One region of the Micromonospora jinlongensis genome, then DNA from elsewhere that is predicted to be linked to it. Evidence: riboswitches for the same ligand, from Rfam matches in the RefSeq annotation. Region 1 holds a riboswitch; each other region holds the start of a gene.
The links. Region 1 has a riboswitch for cyclic di-AMP ahead of HNR22_RS02025 (LysM peptidoglycan-binding domain-containing protein). Riboswitches for the same ligand answer to the same signal wherever they lie in the genome.

Region 1 (5,887 bases):
GACGTCGGCGGCCATGTCGGTGTCCAGGTAGCCGACGTGCAGGCCGGAGACCCGGATGCCCCGCTCGGCGAGCTGGACGCGCACCGTGTTGGTCATCGACCACTCGGCGGACTTGGCGGCACCGTAGGCCCCGTGGATCGGCGAGCCGAACCAGGACAGCACGGAGAGCACGTTGAGGATCGTTCCGCCGCCGTTGCCGGCGATGACCGGCGCGAACGCCCGGACCGTCGAGAGGGTGCCGATGTAGTGGGTCTCCAGCTCCAGCCGGACGAGGTCCAGGTCGCCGTCGAGCAGGTCGGTGCGGGTGTCGATGCCGGCGTTGTTGATCAGCAGGTTCACGTTCTTGGCCAGCTCGGCGGCGGCGGCCACCGAGGTGGGGTCGGTGATGTCGAGGCGGACCGGCGTCACGCCGGGCAGGTCGACGCTGTCGGGGTTGCGGGCGCCGGCGTAGACGGTGGCGCCCCGGGCGAGGAGTTCGGCGGCCAGGTGTCGGCCGAGGCCACGGTTGGCGCCGGTGACGAGGGCGGTGCTTCCAGCGATCTTCATGGCCGTCACGCTATCCGACCTGGCTTGTGTTAACCAAAGTCAGCTACGTCACGACGGTGACCCCCTGAATCGGGAATGCGACCCCGATGCGGCCACAACCCTGCCGGTGACGGCTCGTATCCTTTCGGCGAACCTCCGCACGAGCCGAGATGGGAGACGGTGTGAGCAACCAGGCCGAAACGTTGGAATTCCAGGCCGAGGCGCGTCAGCTCCTCCAGCTGGTGGTCCACTCGATCTATTCGAACAAGGACGTCTTCCTGCGGGAACTCATCTCGAACGCGTCCGACGCCCTGGACAAGCTGCGACTGGCCACGCTTGTCGACAAGGACCTCGTGGCCGACACCGACGACCTGCACGTCGCCCTCGAGGTCGACCGGGACGCCCGCACCCTCGCCGTACGGGACAACGGCATCGGGATGACCCGCGACGAGGTCGTCCAGCTGATCGGCACCATCGCCAAGTCGGGCACCGCCGAGCTGCTGCGCAAGCTGCGCGAATCCGCCGACGCCCACGCCTCGCAGGACCTGATCGGCCAGTTCGGCGTCGGCTTCTACGCCGCGTTCATGGTCGCCGACCGGGTCACCCTGCTGACCCGCAAGGCCGGCGAGACCGGCGGCACCCGCTGGGAGTCCACCGGCGAGGGCACCTACTCGATCGAGTCGGTCGACGAGGCGCCGCAGGGCACCACGGTGACCCTGCACCTCAAGCCGGTCGACACCGAGGACAACCTGCACGACTACACCGCCGAGTGGACCGTCCGGGAGATCGTCAAGCGATACTCCGACTTCATCGCCTGGCCGATCCGGATGAGCGTCGAGCGGCCCGGCGCAGACGGCGAAGCCGCAACCAGCGAGGTGCAGACCCTCAACTCGATGAAGGCGCTCTGGGCGCGACCCCGCGACGAGGTCGACGCCGCCGAGTACAACGAGTTCTACAAGCACGTCAGCCACGACTGGGCCGACCCGCTCGAGGTCGTGCACATGAAGGGCGAGGGCACCTTCGAGTACGAGGCGCTGCTGTTCCTGCCCAGCCACGCCCCGCTCGACCTGTTCTCCCCGCAGGGCCGCCGCGGTGTCCAGCTCTACGTCAAGCGTGTCTTCATCATGGACGACTGCGAGGCGCTGGTCCCGACCTACCTGCGCTTCGTCAAGGGCGTGGTCGACGCGCACGACCTGTCGCTGAACATCTCCCGCGAGATCCTCCAGCAGGACCGGCAGATCCAGACCGTCCGCCGTCGCCTGGTGAAGAAGATCCTCGCCACGGTCAAGGACCTCAAGGCCAACCACGCCGAGCGGTACCGCACCTTCTGGACCGAGTTCGGCGCGGTGGTCAAGGAAGGGCTGATCGACGACACGGACAACCGCGACACCCTGCTGGACCTCCTGTCGGTCGCCTCCACCCACGACCCCGCCGAGCCCACCGACCTGGCTGGCTACGTCTCACGGATGAAGGACGGCCAGAGCGACATCTGGTACGCCACCGGCGAGTCCCGGGCCGCCATCGAGAACTCGCCGCACCTGGAGGCGTTCCGGGCCAAGGGCCACGAGGTGCTGCTGCTCACCGACCAGGTCGACGAGGTGTGGGTCGAGCGGGTCGGCGCGTACGACGGTCGGCCGCTGCGGTCCATCGCCAAGGGCGAGATCGACCTGGACACCGACGAGGAGAAGCAGCAGGCCGAGGCCGAGCGCGAGCAGCAGCGTCAGGAGTTCGCCGCCCTGCTCGACTGGCTGGGCACCACCCTGACCGACAGTGTCCGGGAGGTGCGTCTGTCGTCGCGACTGACCACCTCGCCCGCCTGCGTCGTCGGCGATGCCCACGACCTCACCCCAACTCTGGAGAAGATGTACCGGGCGATGGGGCACGAGGTTCCCCCGACCAAGCGGATCCTGGAGATCAACCCCGGTCACCCGCTGGTGTCCGGGCTCCGCAAGGCCCACGAGCAGGGCAGCGACCAGATGGCCCTGACCGAGACCGCCGAGCTGCTCTACGGCCTGGCGGTGCTCGCCGAGGGCGGTGAGCTGACCGACCCGGCCCGCTTCACCCGGACGCTCGCCGACCGGCTGGCGCGCACCCTGTAGCTGGCGTACCCCTCCGGCCGGCGGGCCTCCCGCGCAGCGGACCCCGCCGGCCGGCCACCTCTGCGGGCACCTGATCGCAAACGGTCCATCGTGGTCACTGCACAGAGACGGCAGGCCCGCAACCGCTGAGCGAACCGTCCAGCGCGCCCCGGTGAAGAACTTCACAGGGGTTGGGCGATCGTCACCGACCGTGCCTAACGTCGGTCGGGTTCGCCACTGCGGACACCACGGCCGGCAACGCCAAATCCTGCCCCCGGTCGGCGGAACCCAGTCACCAGGGCAGGAGCGGGGGACCCAAACGTTCCTCGGTGCACGTCACCTCGGGGTGAAGCCGCCATCGTGCGGCCGGGCTCCTCGGCCCGAACCCGACAGCTCACCTCGCCGGCGTGGAGGAAGTTCACATGACGTCTGTCTACACGCCCCGTCACCGACGGGTCACCGCCCGCCGCCTCGCCGTCGGCACCCTGGCCGTCGGTGCGGTCACCGGTGCTGTCGCCCTCTTCGGCCCGGCCGCCCCCGCGCAGGCCGCGGTCAACTGGGACGCGATCGCCCAGTGCGAGTCCGGCGGCAACTGGAAGATCAACACCGGCAACGGTTACTACGGCGGCCTGCAGTTCTCCCAGGGCACCTGGGCCGGCTACGGCGGCAAGAAGTACGCCGCCCGCGCCGACCTGGCCAGCCGCGGCGAGCAGATCGCCATCGCCGAGAAGGTGCTCGACGGGCAGGGCATCGGCGCATGGCCGACCTGCGGCAAGAAGGGCGGCTCCGCCGCGAAGCCGTCGACGAAGTCCACGCAGAAGTCCACCGCCAAGTCCACGGCGAAGCCCACCGAGCAGCAGGAGCGGCCCTCGCGGCGGGAGCAGCCGGCGACCCGCAACCACGAGCGCACCGCGCCGACCTCGAGCGGCCAGACCTACCTGGTCAAGCCGGGCGACACCCTGTCGGAGATCGCTGACAGCCACCGGGTGACCGGCGGTTGGCAGGCGCTCTACGAGCACAACCGGCAGCTGATCGGGGCCGACCCGGGTCTGATCTTCCCGGGGCAGCGGCTCAGCCTCTGACGGTCTTCCCGCGTCAGCGGCTCAGCCTCTGACGGATCACGTACGAACGCTCGGCCGGGTCACCGGCCGAGCGTTCGTACGTGTGATGCCCATCAGCCCGAGCGCTCGTACCCCGGGGGGAAGCCGTCACGCCGCGGAGGCGGATGTCTTCGGCCCTCGCTGCGAGGTGACCGGACCGGCGTTCCAGCCCCAGCGGGGAGCCGGCGCGCTGCTCTCCCCGGACCAGCCCGTGCCGCGCTGCTCGCTGTCGTCGTCGATGGTCTCGTCGGCGGGGGCCGGTGTGCTGCGGGCCAGTCGTATCGACTGCTCCGCGCCGGCGCGGGCCGCGCACGGCCAGGACTGCCCGGCGCACTGAAGGTTGCGGCACTGACCCTCGTCGTCCGGCTCGTGGGCGCTCAGCACGTCGATCGCCAGTTGCCAGAGCAGCGGGTCGGTCACGTCGTGCGGCCGCTCGGCAGTGCGACTCGGCCGGTTGCTGGTGTCGTCGTCGGACATTGTGGGTCCCCCCTTGTCAGGCTGTACCCCACAAGGGTCACCCGCCAGCCGCCGGCTAAACCGCCGACCTGCTGTGATGTGTCTCCGGTCGCAGCGGTCGCCGGGACGCCGCACGCAGATCGGTCAATCCGGCAGCAGCGGCATCTCGACGCCCGGCTCCCGGCCGAGCAGGACCGCTCGGGTCAGCGCCGTTGAGCCGAACCGGTCGCGGACCGCGTCCACCGCAGCGTCCAACTCCGCGCCCGGATCGCGGTGAAACGGCAGCTCCGGTTGCACGGGGTTGTCGTCCAGGTTGCCCACCGAGACACCGATCAGGGTGACACCCCGACGATCGATCTCGGTCAACGCGGCTCGCAGCAACGTGCGCGCGGCGGCGAGCAGCGGCGTCGTGTCGGCGGTCGCCTTGCCGATGGTGTGCGAGCGGGTCGCCCGGGTGTAGTCGCCGAACCGCAGCCGCAACACCACAGTGCGACCGGACCGTCCCGCTGCCCGCATGCGGCGGCTGACCCGGTCGACCAGGCCGGCGAGGATGGCATCCAGCTCCGCCGGGGCGTGCGGGGTACGACTCAGCGCATGCTGCGCGCCCATCGAGCCGCGTCGGCGGCCGACCTGCACCGAGCGAGGATCGCGGTTGTGCGCCAGGGCGTGCAGGTGCCTGCCGGCGCCGGACCCGAGCAGCGACACCAGGGCGGCCTCACCGAGCCGGGCCACCTCACCGACCGTACGGATCCGGCGTTCCCGCAGCTTCGCTGAGGTGACCGGGCCGACGCCCCATAACCGCTCGACCGGCAGTGGGTGCAGGAAGGCCAACTCGGCGTCCGGTGCGACCACCAGCAGACCGTCCGGCTTCGCCACCCCGCTGGCGACCTTCGCCAGGAACTTCGTGCGGGCCACACCCACTGTGATCGGCAGGTGGACCCGTTCACGAACCTCCCGGCGCAGCCGCTCGGCGATCTCGGCCGGCGACCCCACCAGCCGCCACAGGCCACCCACGTCCAGGAACGCCTCGTCGATGGAGAGCCCCTCGACCAGTGGCGTGGTCTGCCGGAAGATCTCGAAGACCGCCCGGCTCGCCGCCGTGTACGCCGACATCCGGGGCGGCACCACGATCGCGTCCGGACAGAGGCGGCGCGCCTGCTGACCACCCATCGCGCTGCGTACGCCTCGCGCCTTCGCCTCGTAACTGGCCGCGAGGACCACGCCGCCGCCGACGATCACCGGCCGCCCCCGCAGGCGCGGGTCGTCACGCTGCTCGACCGACGCGTAGAAGGCGTCCAGGTCGGCGTGCAGGATGCTGGCGCCGGACGACACGTACACATGTTCGCATGGCGGGCGGCCATCTCGGCAATGAGCTGGGCGAACACCCGATCAGTCGAGGCAGAACTCGTTGCCCTCCGGGTCGGCCATGACGAGGTGACCGGCACCCAGTGGGGGAGCGGGCTCGTGGCGACTGAGCCGGGTGGCGCCGTATGCGGCGAGTCGTTCCGCCTCCGCCTCCAGGGCCGCCATCCGCTCGTCACCCGTGAGCCCGGGAGCGGCCCGCACATCGAGGTGTACGCGATTCTTCACCTGCTTGGGCTCGGGCACCCGCTGGAAGAACAGGCGCGGTCGCGCACCCTCGGGGTCGACCACCGCCGAGGCGTCGTTGCGGTTCTCCGGCGGGACCCCCATCGCGTCCAGCGCCTGCTCCCACGACTCGAAGTTTCC
Region 2 (5,887 bases), 3.8 Mb from region 1:
AGGGCAAGGCGGTTGCGCGAGCCGACGCTCGCCCCGGTGACCTGGTCTTCTTCTTCTCCGGGCTGAGTCACGTCGGGCTGTATCTGGGTAACAACCAGATGGTGCACGCGCCACGTGCCGGCAAACCGGTGCAGGTGTCCAGCATCAACACCATGCCGGTCGCCGGGTTCCGCAGACCTGGCTGATCCAGATCACGCACTGACGGCCCCCGGTCACCGACCGGGGGCCGTCGTTGTTCGTCAGCGGGGCGCGCCCACCGGGGAGGGCAACAGCTGCACGTCAGCGAGATCGACGTACATGATCCGGTGGCCGAACTGGATCTGCGCGTAGCGGTTCTTGCCGCGGATCACCGTCCAGTCGCCCGGCGACGAGCCGTCGAACGTGCTGGCCCGGTAGTACTCGCCGGCCAGCACCGCGCCGACGGCGTACCGCTGTCCGGCGGCCAGGGTGTACTGCAGCGGCGAGATCGTCTGGTAGGGCACCCCGTCCGGGTACGCCGCCTGTTCCGGGTACGCCCGCCCGTACACGGGGATGGTCGTTTTTCCGGGTTTCGGCGTGGCCACGACGCCGACGGTCCAACTGGCGGTCGGCGCGGACGCCGGGTTGTGGAACCAGGCCCGCTGCCCGAGATACCAGATGGCGGTCCAGTCGCCCTGCCGCCCGGCGAGCGCGTACGTCTGCCCGGCGGATGCCCGGGCCCCATGGTCCGACACCTCCATGGTGTTCGGGGTGCCGTCGGGGCGCAGGGCGATGTCGTTGACAAGCGGCGCGTCTGCGGACGGCGCGCTGTGCAGGATCACCGACGAGGAGCCGCGCGGCGTGCACGGCACACCAGGGGTGACGCACCCGACGAACGCCGGCTGGTTGGTGGCGTAGTCCGGGTCGATCCGGACCAGCCCGGTGGCCGGGGTGCCGGTGTCCAGCCGAGGTGCGTGCAGCAGGTCGAAGTAGTGCGTCCAGTCCCAGTAGGGGCCCGGGTCCCAGTGCATTCCCCGCACGGTCGAGGCGACGGTGCCGGGCACGTTGTCGTGGCCGATGATGTGCTGGCGGTCCAGCGGGATGCCCAGCCGCAGCGCCAGGTGCCGCACCAGTTTCGCCGAGGTCCGGTACATCGCCTCCGTGTACCAGGTGCCCTGCGCGGCGAAGCCCTCGTGTTCGAGACCGATCGACTTGGCGTTGACGTACCAGTTGCCCGCGTGCCAGCCGACGTCCTTGGTCTTCACGTGCTGGGCGATGTGCCCGTCGACGGAGCGCAGCGAGTAGTGCCAGCTCACGTAGGTCGGGTCCTGGACGAGTTGCAGGGTCGTCGCCCAGCTCGCCTCGGTGTCGTGGATGACGATGTACTCGATTTTCTGCCGGGCGGGCCGGTCGGAGAGGTCGTGGTTGCCGTAGTCCCCGTCGCCGAACGCCTCGTAGGGCGCCGGGATCCACTCGCAGGAGACGGTGCGCGGGCACTCCAGCCCGTCCGGGCGGGCCAACCGGCGCAGGCCCAGCCGGTCCAACCAGGAGCGCTCGGGCTGTACCGCGCGTGCCGGCAGGGTGATCCGCTGGCCGTCGTCGGTCACCCGGGACTCGCCCGCGGCGATGGTCGTGAAGACCTCGTCGGCGAAGGCCGCGGCGGCGTCGGCGCTGTCCGCACCGGCGTAGCGGGCCACCGCGCCGTACCAGGCCGCCGGGTCGGTGTCCGCGCCGACCGGCGCACCCAACTCCCGCTGGTACGCGCTGAGCAACGCGGCCCCACCCCGGATGTTGACCGCCGCATCGGTGCGCAGCGCCTCGGGGGTGGCACCCGTCAGTGCGGCCGCCGCGTCCACGGTCTGCAACGCGGCGGCGGTCGGTGCGGGGGCCTCGACGGGTCGGGGTGCGGGCACGCGGGAGGGCCGGGAGTCGTCACCGCGTGGGTCCTCGGCGCCGGCGTCGTGGTGGCCGCGCCCGGGTAGAGCGGTCACGTGGCGGGCGTCGGTCAGGTGCATCGGGCCGTAGCCGCCACTCGTGCTCGGTGTGCCGGCGTTGCTGTCCCAGCGGGACTCCAGATAGGAGACGCCGAGCAGCACGCCCGTCGGCACGCCGTACTCGGTCGCCGCGGTCGCGTACTGCTGCTGGCGATCGGCGGTGGGTGCGGCGGTGGCGGCCGTGGAGAGTGGCACCGCGCTCGCGGCGGCGACGACGGTCGTGGCGAGCAGTGCGCGCCAGCCGGCCGACACTGTTGGATGGTGCATCGAACCCCCTAGATTCTCGCGGGTAGAGGTCAGGTCACCATCGCGCCGCTGGAGAGTCCGCGTCAATACCTTTCCATCTATCGACTTGTTCAGAAAGAAATCTTCATACACGGTCGGTGACCCCCATCCGATCGGTACGGAGTGTCACGGCCGTACGGGTTGCGGATCGGTAACGGGCGTCTCTACTCTGGTCATTTGTCGGCCCGACAGCAGCTCTGCCCATCCCGGGCGGTAACGGACCGACACCGCCGAGTCGTTTCCGAGCGAACCGGGGACCCACGTCCCTCGGGGTGAATCCGCAGCCACTGCGGTAGGGCGCCGACTTCCCGCCCGAACCCGTCAGCTAACCCGGTAGGCGGTCAGGAAGAAGGAGTACGGAACCCCGGTGGCACTCCATGCCCCGCGGCCGTCGTCCGAGCGGTCGGCATTCGCCGTCCCGACGTCGATCGTGCCGCGCCCACGCTGGTCCCGCTTCACCACCGCTCTCGCCGCACTGGTCGGCGTCGCCGTCGTCCTGACGGGCAGCGCCACGGCCGCCCACGCCGACCCGTCCGTCGCCGAGATCGAGCGCCAGATCGACGCCGACTGGAACACACTCGAACCCATCATCGAACGGCACAACGCCACCCGGGCCGACCTCGCCGCCAAGCGCAAGCAGGCGGACGCGCTGGCCGCCCGGATCGCCCCGCTGGAGCGGCAGGTCGACGCCGCGATGGACAAGGTCAGCGCGCTGGCCGTGCGCGCGTACAAGGGCGAGACCGTCTCGACCGTCAACGCGATGCTCGGCAGCCGGTCGCCCAGCGAGGTGGTCAGCCAGCTCGAAATGCTCGACCGGTTCGCGCACAACCAGCAGCAGGACGTACGCGAGGTCGCCGACCTGCGCGACGAGCTGGCCGCGCAGAAGGCGCCGCTGGACGAGATGGTCGCCCAGCTGGCCCGCACCGAGGCCCAGTTGGCGGCCAAGAAGAAGCAGATCAACGAAGAGATCGACCGGCTGCAGAAGCTGCGCCTCAAGGTGTACGGCAACGGGGGCGGCGGTCCGCTGCGTCCCGCGCCCTGTCCGGCGAGCTACCCCGGCGGCGCCGCCGGCACGGCGGTCAAGTTCGCCTGCGCGCAGATCGGAAAGCCCTACGTGTGGGGTGCCGAGGGCCCGAACTCGTACGACTGCTCGGGTCTGATGTTGGCCGCATGGGCGAAGGCCGGGGTGTCGTTGCCGCACAACGCCGCCCAGCAGAGCCGCGTCACCAAGGATGTCAGCAAGGCTGACCTGCGCCCCGGCGACCTGGTCTTCTACTACAGCGACATCCACCACGTCGGCATGTACGTCGGCAACGGCTGGGTGGTGCACGCCTCGCAGGCCGGCCAGCCGGTCAAGATGAAGAAGGTCGACGACGGCCCGATCCACAGCTACGGCCGCCCAGGCTGACCCCGGGTGACCAGGAGGGCCCGTCGCGATCCGTCGCGGCGGGCCCTCGTCGTCTGACCGTCGTGCCTCAGCCCGTCAGCGGGTGGGCCAGGTGCGCCAGTGCTGCCAGGCGCGGCTGGGCGTCGGCCCCCGCTGGCCCTGGTAGCGCGAGCCGTAGACCGCTGAACCGTACGGGTGCTCGGCCGGCGAGGAGAGCCGGAAGATGCAGAGCTGCCCGATCTTCATGCCCGGCCAGAGGGTGATCGGCAGGTTCGCCACGTTGGAGAGCTCCAGCGTCACGTGACCGGAGAACCCCGGGTCGATGAAGCCGGCGGTGGAGTGTGTGAGCAGCCCGAGCCGGCCCAGGGAGCTCTTGCCTTCCAGTCGGCCGGCGAGCTGGTCGCCCAGCGAGATGACCTCCAGCGTCGAGGCCAGCACGAACTCGCCCGGGTGCAGCACGAACGGCTCGCCGTCTGGCACCTCGACCGCCGACGTCAGGTCGTCCTGCTGCATCGCCGGATCGATGTGCGTGTAGAGGTGGTTGTTGAAGACCCGGAACAGCCGGTCGAGTCGGACGTCGATGCTGGAGGGTTGGACCAGGGTGGGCTCGAACGGCTCCAGGCCCAGCGTGCCGGCCTTGAGCTCGGAGACCAGGTCGCGGTCGGAGAGCAGCATCGGACCACCATAGCTGTTGTCGAAAGTGCCAGGATTCGGTGCCGATGACCAGCGCGTCGAGGTCGCTGCTCGTACATTTGTTCGATAGAATGCCCACATGGCTTCCTGGTCCGAATTCGCCGCCGACGAGCCCCGACTCGCCGACGGGATCCGCGTTCTCCTCCAGCAGTACGGGCCAGGCTTCGGCTACCTGGCCACGGTCCGCGCCGACGGCGGGCCCCGGGTCCATCCGGTCTCCCCGGTCATCACCGACGAGGGCTTGTTCTGCTTCATCGTCGACTCTCCGAAGCGCCGCGATCTCGAACGCGACGGCCGTTACGCGCTGCACTCGTTCCCTCCGGAGGAGAGCGACGACGAGGCGTACGTGGCGGGTCGCGCCCGTCCGGTGACCGATCCGCTCCAGCTCGCACGGTTGGCGCAGGGTGCCCGGGCGGAGCCGCAGGTCGACTGGCGGTTGTTCGAGTTCACCGTCGACGTGGCGATGTTGGCCCGCCGGGAGCAGCACGGCCTCGGCGTCGCCGTCGGTGGGCCGGAGGTGCAGGTGTGGCTCGACCCGCTGGCCCCGGCCGCACCTTCAGCCGTACCGCAGGCTCGCCCGGCCCGCCGCAGCCGCAACGTCCAGTGTTCGGCCGCCTGAGTCTGGTCCTGGGGAGAAAGACACCGGTGCCGGCCCCGTCGTGACGGGGCCGGCACCGGTCGTACGCGGGGAAGTTACGCCGCGCGGTACGCGTTCCACGCGGTCAGCATCCGGCTGGCCTGCCCGGGGGTGAACTGGTACATGCACGAGTCGTAGGTGTAGTCCATGAAGTTGGTGATCGGGTCCAGCCCGGTCGCCGAGCAGGTGTTGCGCCCGGTCGGGCACTGGTAGGCCGGCGACGCCTCGGCCGGGGTGTCGCTGACGCTGTCACCCGAGCCGCCGCACCCGCCCTGGAAGGTGTGGTAGAGGTTCAGCCAGTGGCCCACCTCGTGGGTGCCGGTGTCGCCCTGGTTGTAGTTGGTGGCGGTGCCGCCCGGCAGTGACTCGTTCAGCGCGACCACGCCGTCCATGCTGCTCAGGTTGCGCTGCGGGAAGGTCGCCCAGCCCAGCAGGTCGTTGCTCAGCTCGCCGAGGTAGATGTTGAGGGTGTTCTTGCCGCCCACCCGCAACGAGGACTTCATCGAGCGCTCCGCCGACGAGCCCTGCACGATCGGGTACCACGACGGGTTCGTCACCCGGTTGATCTTGTCGAGTCGGAAGGCGAACGCGGTGACCGCTCCGCCGGTCGCACCGGCGTAGGCCTGGTTGAGCACGGTGATCTGCGAGGTGATCATCGAGTCGGGGATGTTGCCGCCGGCCCGGGTGCTGTTCTCCTGGATCACGTGCACCACCACGGGGATGGTGACCGTGGCCAGCGCCGTCGCGCCGGCGCCGGTGCGGAAGTTGGCGCGCTCGCGCAACGCAGCGGCGAGGTCCGCGTCCCGCTCGCGGACCTGCTGCGCGGTCAGCTCGTTCGGGTCGTGCTTGGCCGCGGCACCGGGCTTGATCCGGGCGTTGGAGTGGCTGTCGGCTGGCTCCACGCAGGCGCCGCCGGGCGCCGCGGAGAAGGCC
Region 3 (5,887 bases), 5.9 Mb from region 1:
ACGTCGGGCTCGTGCTGGCGCAACCGGTCCAGCACCGCCGGGATCGTGCCGGGCGGCACCCAGTCGTCACTGTCGATGAACCAGACGTACCTGCCGGTGGCGACGTCGAGCCCGGCGTTGCGGGCCAGGCCCAGACCCACGTTGCTGCTCAGGTGCACGACGCGCACGCCGTCGTGGCCGGCGGCGTAGGAGCGGAGCATGTCGCCGCAGCCGTCCGGGGAGGCGTCGTCGACGGCGATCAGCTCGACGGCGTCCGACTCGCCCGCCGGGACGTCGGCCCGGATCGACTCGAGGCACTGGTACAGGTACGCCTCGACGCCGTACACGGGCACGACGATGCTCAGCAGCGGTGCGTGCGTCGGCTCATTGACCACGCCCGCCACCTTCGGCGACCAGGGTGGCCGGCCCCGGAACCCGGCGTGGCCGCCGGTGGTGAAGTCTCTGAACTCCCGCCCGACGGAAGGTTAACGACGGCCGGCCGGTGCCTGCCCGGCCCGGGAATGACGGGTGGGATGCGTCCGGTTCACCCGGGAGTGACCCGGTAGGGTGCCTCGGTGCGGCCCTGCTGGGCCGTCGCGGGCGTCGCCGTCGCGCCGTCCGACGCCGCGCCGAGGAGGGATACGAACGTGCTGGTGACCCTGCCGAGCTTCAGGATCCCGGCATGACGAGCGCCCCCGCGGTGTCGGCCGACCGACCCGCCCTCACGTCGGCCCGGCTGCCCTCGCTGACCGGGCTGCGCTGGATCGCCGCGTTGCTGGTCTTCGGTTTCCACGCGGGCACCATGCGGATCATCGCCGAGCCGGACTACAAGGCGGTGATCGACGCGCTGTTCACCCTCGGCCTGTCCGGGGTGCAGTTCTTCTTCATCCTCAGCGGTTTCGTGCTGGTCTGGTCGGCCCGGGACGGCGACTCCCGGCTCGCCTTCTGGCGGCGACGGGTCGCCAAGATCTACCCCAACCACCTGGTGCTGTTCGGGGCGACGCTGCTGGTCGCCTGGTGGTTCGCCGACCCGGTCCTGCCGGCCGCCGCGCTGGAGAACCTGTTGCTGTTGCAGGCCTGGGACCCCCGGCCGGGCTGGTTCTACAGCATCAACACGGTGAGCTGGTCGCTGTCCTGCGAGTTCTTCTTCTACCTGTGTCTGCCGCTGGCCCTGCCGCTGCTGCGCCGGGCCCGGCCGAAGCTGCTCTGGGTGCTGATCGTCGCGCTGCCGCTGCTGATTCTCGCGCTCTGGCCGGCCCAGCAGCTGGTCCCGGAGGTGAGCCGGTGGTGGTTCACCCAGATCTTCCCGCCGGCACGGTCACTGGAGTTCTGGTTGGGCGCGGTGGCGGCCGAGTTGATGCGCCGGGGTCTCTGGCGTGGCCCGGGACTGACCGTCGCCACCGTGATCTTCCTGGGCACCTGGGTGGCAGCCGCGCAGTGGATCCGCGCGGAGTTGTGGACCACACTGCTCGCGGTCGCGTACCTGTTGGTGATCACCGCCGCCGCGAACGCGGACGTGTTGAACAAGCGCTCGCCGTGGCGGTCTCGGCCGCTGGTCTGGCTCGGAGAGGTCTCCTTCGCCTTCTACCTGGTCCACGTGCTGGTGATGACGAGTGTGCTGCGCTGGAGCGGTGACTGGGGGACCGGGTTCGCGGGCTGGCGTGGCCCGGCCGTGGTGCTCGGCTTCCTGGTGGCGAACCTGGTCCTCGCCGGGCTGCTGCACCGCTACGTCGAGACTCCGATGATGCGCCGGCTCGCGCCCCGCCGTCCGGCCCGACCGGCGCCCGTCCCCCGACAACGCACGGCCGAATCCGACGCCACCCGGCCGCAGACTGACGCCGCCCGGCCGCAGACCGACGCCGCCGGCGAGGGTGACCAGAGCGGCGGTCGATCGCCGTACGTCGACTCGCGCTGACACTGTCCACCCTGCTCAGCGGGGTTCGGCGCGGCGTGAGCCGACACGCCCGTGGTCGGTGCGCAGGGGTCGGCACGGCGGTAGCGTGGGGACGTGCTTCCGGTCGCGATCACCTGTCCGCTGTGGTGGGTGGCGCGCTGGGCGACACGGGTGCTGACCAGCCTCGCCGTCGTCGCGGCCCTGGCGCTTGGCGCGGGCCCGACCGCGGCCGCTGTGCCACCTCCGTTCGCCCTCGGTGCACTTCCGGCGTCCTGCCCGTTCAGCTCCTCGGCGGGCTCCGCCCACGCGACTCAGGCGGTCCCCGAGGGGGTCGTCGAGGAGTCCTCCGCTACCTGGTCCGACAACGCTCAGCCAGCGCCGCCCGACGGCCAGGGCGTCATCCCGGCCGGCGTGCTGCCGGTGCGCGCCGCCGGGTCTGACCGGCTGCCCCTCGCCGACGGCCCGAGCAGCCGGGCACCCCGGGCCCCACCCGGGCGCTGAGCCACCGGGACGAGCGTCCCGACGCTGCGCCTGTCGACCCACCAGCACCGCTCCGCCGACCCGTGCTCCGCCGTGGCCAGGTGGCCGGTGCCGATCCCCATCGCACTGCTCTCTCCCCGAGGTGCCGACCATGAAGACCGCTGTCTTCTACCAGTTCGTGACCGAGGTGCCGCAGGCCGCCGCCATCTGGTCGACCCTGTTCCTGCTGACCCTGGGTCTGCTCGCCCTGCTGGTTGCCCGCCCGGAGCGGGACCGGCCCACTGGTGATCCGCTCCCAGCCGTGCCCACCGCTCGGGAGGTGGCCGCCGCAGAAGCCGTCGACCTGCACCGGTACGCCGAGGAGGTGGCCGTCGCCGCGGCCGGCGCGGCCAGGACCGCACAGCGGCGACGTGTTGCCTGGCTGACCGCTCAGGAGGAGATGGAGCGGGCCTGGGCCAAGTACGACGAGGCGGACACCGCCGCCCGTCGCTTCGCGGGTGCCGGGGCGCTACCCACCCCCTGCACCCCCCACACCCCCGCCGAGTACGCCGCCCGGGAGCGCTATCTGCACCGGGCGGCGATGGCGGCGTACTGGCGGGGCGACCTGACCATGGCGCAGCTCGGCGACGTGTTCGCCCACCGGCGCGGCTGGGATCCCCGGCGGCATCCGGTCGAGCAGGAGGTGCTGCTCAGCCGGGCGATCCGGGACGCGCGACTGGCCGACTACGACGCTGCCGCCACCCGGGAGCGGGCCGCGTGGCGCGACGCGGAGCTGGCCGCCGAGTCGGCGCGCGTCCTCACCGCTGAGGCGTACGCGGCGGCGGCCCGGCTGCGACCGGCCCCGCTGCCCGCTCGCCGGGCGGCGACCGGGGTGTTCCGACCCGCCGTCGTGGCACGGTGGCGCCCGGCCCGGGCGAGTTGAGCCCGATCCGTGACGTGAGCCGGGTCACGCCGATGCCGAATCGGTCGTCCGGCGCGATCGGCCCGATTGTTCCCGTGATTGTGGCCGCATTCTCGACGACCTGTCCGGTTGTCGCCCGTTGGCGTCGCCGTAACCGCTTGTCCCATCGAGTCACGTCATCGGCAATACGCGCAGAAATTGCCGCGTGAATTCGGGTTTACGCAGGTGAACCTGGCTTGGCAGGGTGTGGACGGCCCAGTAGTGTCGTCCCGTCCGGTGCGGTAACCGATCGCAAGAGGCGACGCCGCGCCGACCCGCTCAATCGTGCTTAACGAACCGGGGACCCATCAGTAAGTCCGGGGTGAATCCGCGAGCCACGGCCCGCGGTAGGGCGATCTTCCCGCCCGAATCCGTCAGCTAACCCGGTAGGCGGTGTCGGAAGGAGTTCCATCCTCGTGCAGCACCTTTCCACCCCTCGGTTGTTCCTTCGCCTCCACGGCGTAGCGGTGCCCCCGCTCATTCGTCCAGTGACGGTGAGCTGACCCCCCCGGGTCATCGCCTAACCGCCCGGCCGCGCCGGGCGTTCCCCTGAGCGGTTCACCATCCGCGGACCATCGTCCGCGCGCTGGCGCCTGCCCGGATGCCGGTCCGGCCCCGGTGTGCCGCTCTCCCCCCGATCCGTGGAGGACCCCGTGAAGCACACCCTGAAGCGTCAGCTCCGCCGCCTCACCACCGAGCGTCCGTACCAGATCGTTGCCGCCTCCGCCGCGGCCCTCGCCATCGCCACCACCACCGGCGCCCTGCTCACCACCGCCGACGACGCGCCGGCCGGCCAGCGCACCGCGACCACGGTCGCCGAGATGCGCAGCGACGTCGCCGCCTCCCGCGGCGAGGTGCGCGAGGCGTCCCCGTCGGCCAGCGCCGCGCCGACCACCGCAGCCCCGGCCACCACCGCCGCGTCACCCGCCGCCAAGGCCAGCAGCAACCCCGACCTGACCCGTAAGCCGGAGCGGCCGAAGCCGCCGGCGACCAAGGTGCTCGACTACGACTACGAGGCGCAGAACACGTACTACAACTGCGGCCCCGCAGCCACCCGTAACGCGCTCAGCGCCGCCGGAATCGACCGCACCCAGGGTGAGCTCGGCGCCGAGCTGGGCACCACCGAGATGGGCACCAACTCGGCCCTGGACACCACCCGGGTGCTCAACGCCGAGGTGAAGGGCTCCCCGTACCGGACCCGGATGTTCGCCGGCGCGCCCAGCCCGGCCCAGATGGACCAGCTGCAGGCCGACGTGGTCAAGGCCATCACCGATGGCCGTGGCGTGGTCGCCAACGTCGTCGGCGACGCCACCGACACCGCTGGCGGCTGGCACTCCTACGGTGGCGGTCACTACATCGCCGTCGTGGGTTACAAGGACAACGGCCGCACCGTACGGATCGCCGACTCGGCGAACCCGGCCGACGCGTCGTACTGGATCACCACGATCAACCTGGCCAACTGGATCGCGAGCCGGGGCTACTCCGCCTGACCCAGGCACGCTGGACCGCCGCGGGCGCCGTCCCCCACAAGGGGCCGGCGCCCGCGGCGTCTTCGTCCGTGCCGTCAGTACGCGATGAAGCCGTACAGCGCGAGGTGGTTCGACTTCGTCCCGCCGACGGTGTGGTCGATCGTGGACGGTTGAACACCGCCGTTCAGGAAGAGATAGTCGATCTTGCTGGAGCCGCTGGTGGCCTTCGAGCCGTAACCGGTCATGCCGTAGCCGCTCAACGTGCCGGCCCCGATGCCCGTACGGTTCGCGTCGATGCCCACGACGCGGATCGTGGACGCGTTCAGCAGGCTGGTCGCGTCCGCGCCGAGGTGGATGCCGGTGTTGGCGATGCCCCGGTCCCCGTCACCGGCGCAGGCGTTCTGCCGGTTCTCCTGGGGCAGGTGCATGGTCGCGGCGAACACACTCGTGCCGGTCGCCTTGATGGTGAACCGGGCCGCGATGGCGCTGGTCCGCTTCCACTTGTAGAAGTCGGTGCTGTCCGGGTCGCTGTTCGGCGGCTTGTACAGCGTGCATCCGGCGCCGTTGGCGTACGCCGTGCCCGGCCTGAGCCAGCCCGCGCTCCAGTATTTCGAGACGTCGCCGCTGGCCAGGCTCAGCGTCCGCTTGTTCCAGATGATGCCGTTGGTCTGCTTCTTCTTGAGGTCCCCGAGCAACTGGGAACTGCACTTGTGCGTGCTGCCCCACGGCTCCGGGTCGCTCCACGCCACGATCGCCCCGTAGCTGCCCGCCGGGTAGCCGAACTTCGCCGACAGTTGGTCGGCGTACGCCTCGGCCTGGCCGGTCCCGCGTACCTGTTGCACGATCAGGATGTCGGGCGCGACCACGCCGCTGGTGCCGGTACGACCGGCGTCGTCGACCAGGATCGAGGTCAGGTGGTCCGGTCCGGAGATGCGGGTGCAGCTCCCGTCGGAGTTGTTCACCACCAGGTTCTCGATGTTGTTGTTGTAGACACGCAGGACCCGGTCGGCCGCCGCGACCGCCTCGGTGCCCCGCGCGGGGCCGCTCGGGGGCGTGCCGAGCGCGGGGGCGCTCAGGGCCGTGCCGAGCGCGACGACCGCCAGGGCCGCGACAAGTGCGGACCGA

Region 2: another riboswitch for cyclic di-AMP. It lies ahead of HNR22_RS31890 (NlpC/P60 family protein); the one in region 1 lies ahead of HNR22_RS02025 (LysM peptidoglycan-binding domain-containing protein).
Region 3: another riboswitch for cyclic di-AMP. It lies ahead of HNR22_RS29050 (C39 family peptidase); the one in region 1 lies ahead of HNR22_RS02025 (LysM peptidoglycan-binding domain-containing protein).

The regions. Positions count from the first base shown of each region.
Region 1 covers NZ_JACCHK010000001.1:584,054-589,940, forward strand. The annotation lists gene HNR22_RS02015 (SDR family oxidoreductase) at 1-546, opposite strand, end outside; gene htpG (molecular chaperone HtpG) at 696-2,624, shown strand; cyclic di-AMP (ydaO/yuaA leader) riboswitch at 2,854-3,025, shown strand; gene HNR22_RS02025 (LysM peptidoglycan-binding domain-containing protein) at 3,026-3,685, shown strand; gene HNR22_RS02030 (hypothetical protein) at 3,812-4,180, opposite strand; gene dinB (DNA polymerase IV) at 4,304-5,491, opposite strand; gene HNR22_RS02040 (VOC family protein) at 5,549-5,887, opposite strand, start outside.
Region 2 covers NZ_JACCHK010000001.1:4,423,788-4,429,674, forward strand. The annotation lists gene HNR22_RS19665 (C40 family peptidase) at 1-185, shown strand, start outside; gene HNR22_RS19670 (N-acetylmuramoyl-L-alanine amidase) at 240-2,219, opposite strand; cyclic di-AMP (ydaO/yuaA leader) riboswitch at 2,456-2,591, shown strand; gene HNR22_RS31890 (NlpC/P60 family protein) at 2,605-3,645, shown strand; gene dcd (dCTP deaminase) at 3,721-4,299, opposite strand; gene HNR22_RS19685 (pyridoxamine 5'-phosphate oxidase family protein) at 4,397-4,936, shown strand; gene HNR22_RS19690 (zinc metalloprotease) at 5,011-5,887, opposite strand, start outside.
Region 3 covers NZ_JACCHK010000001.1:6,442,534-6,448,420, forward strand. The annotation lists gene HNR22_RS29030 (glycosyltransferase) at 1-374, opposite strand, end outside; gene HNR22_RS29035 (acyltransferase family protein) at 662-1,894, shown strand; gene HNR22_RS29040 (hypothetical protein) at 1,988-2,374, shown strand; gene HNR22_RS29045 (hypothetical protein) at 2,505-3,275, shown strand; cyclic di-AMP (ydaO/yuaA leader) riboswitch at 3,560-3,701, shown strand; gene HNR22_RS29050 (C39 family peptidase) at 3,935-4,783, shown strand; gene HNR22_RS29055 (hypothetical protein) at 4,858-5,887, opposite strand, start outside.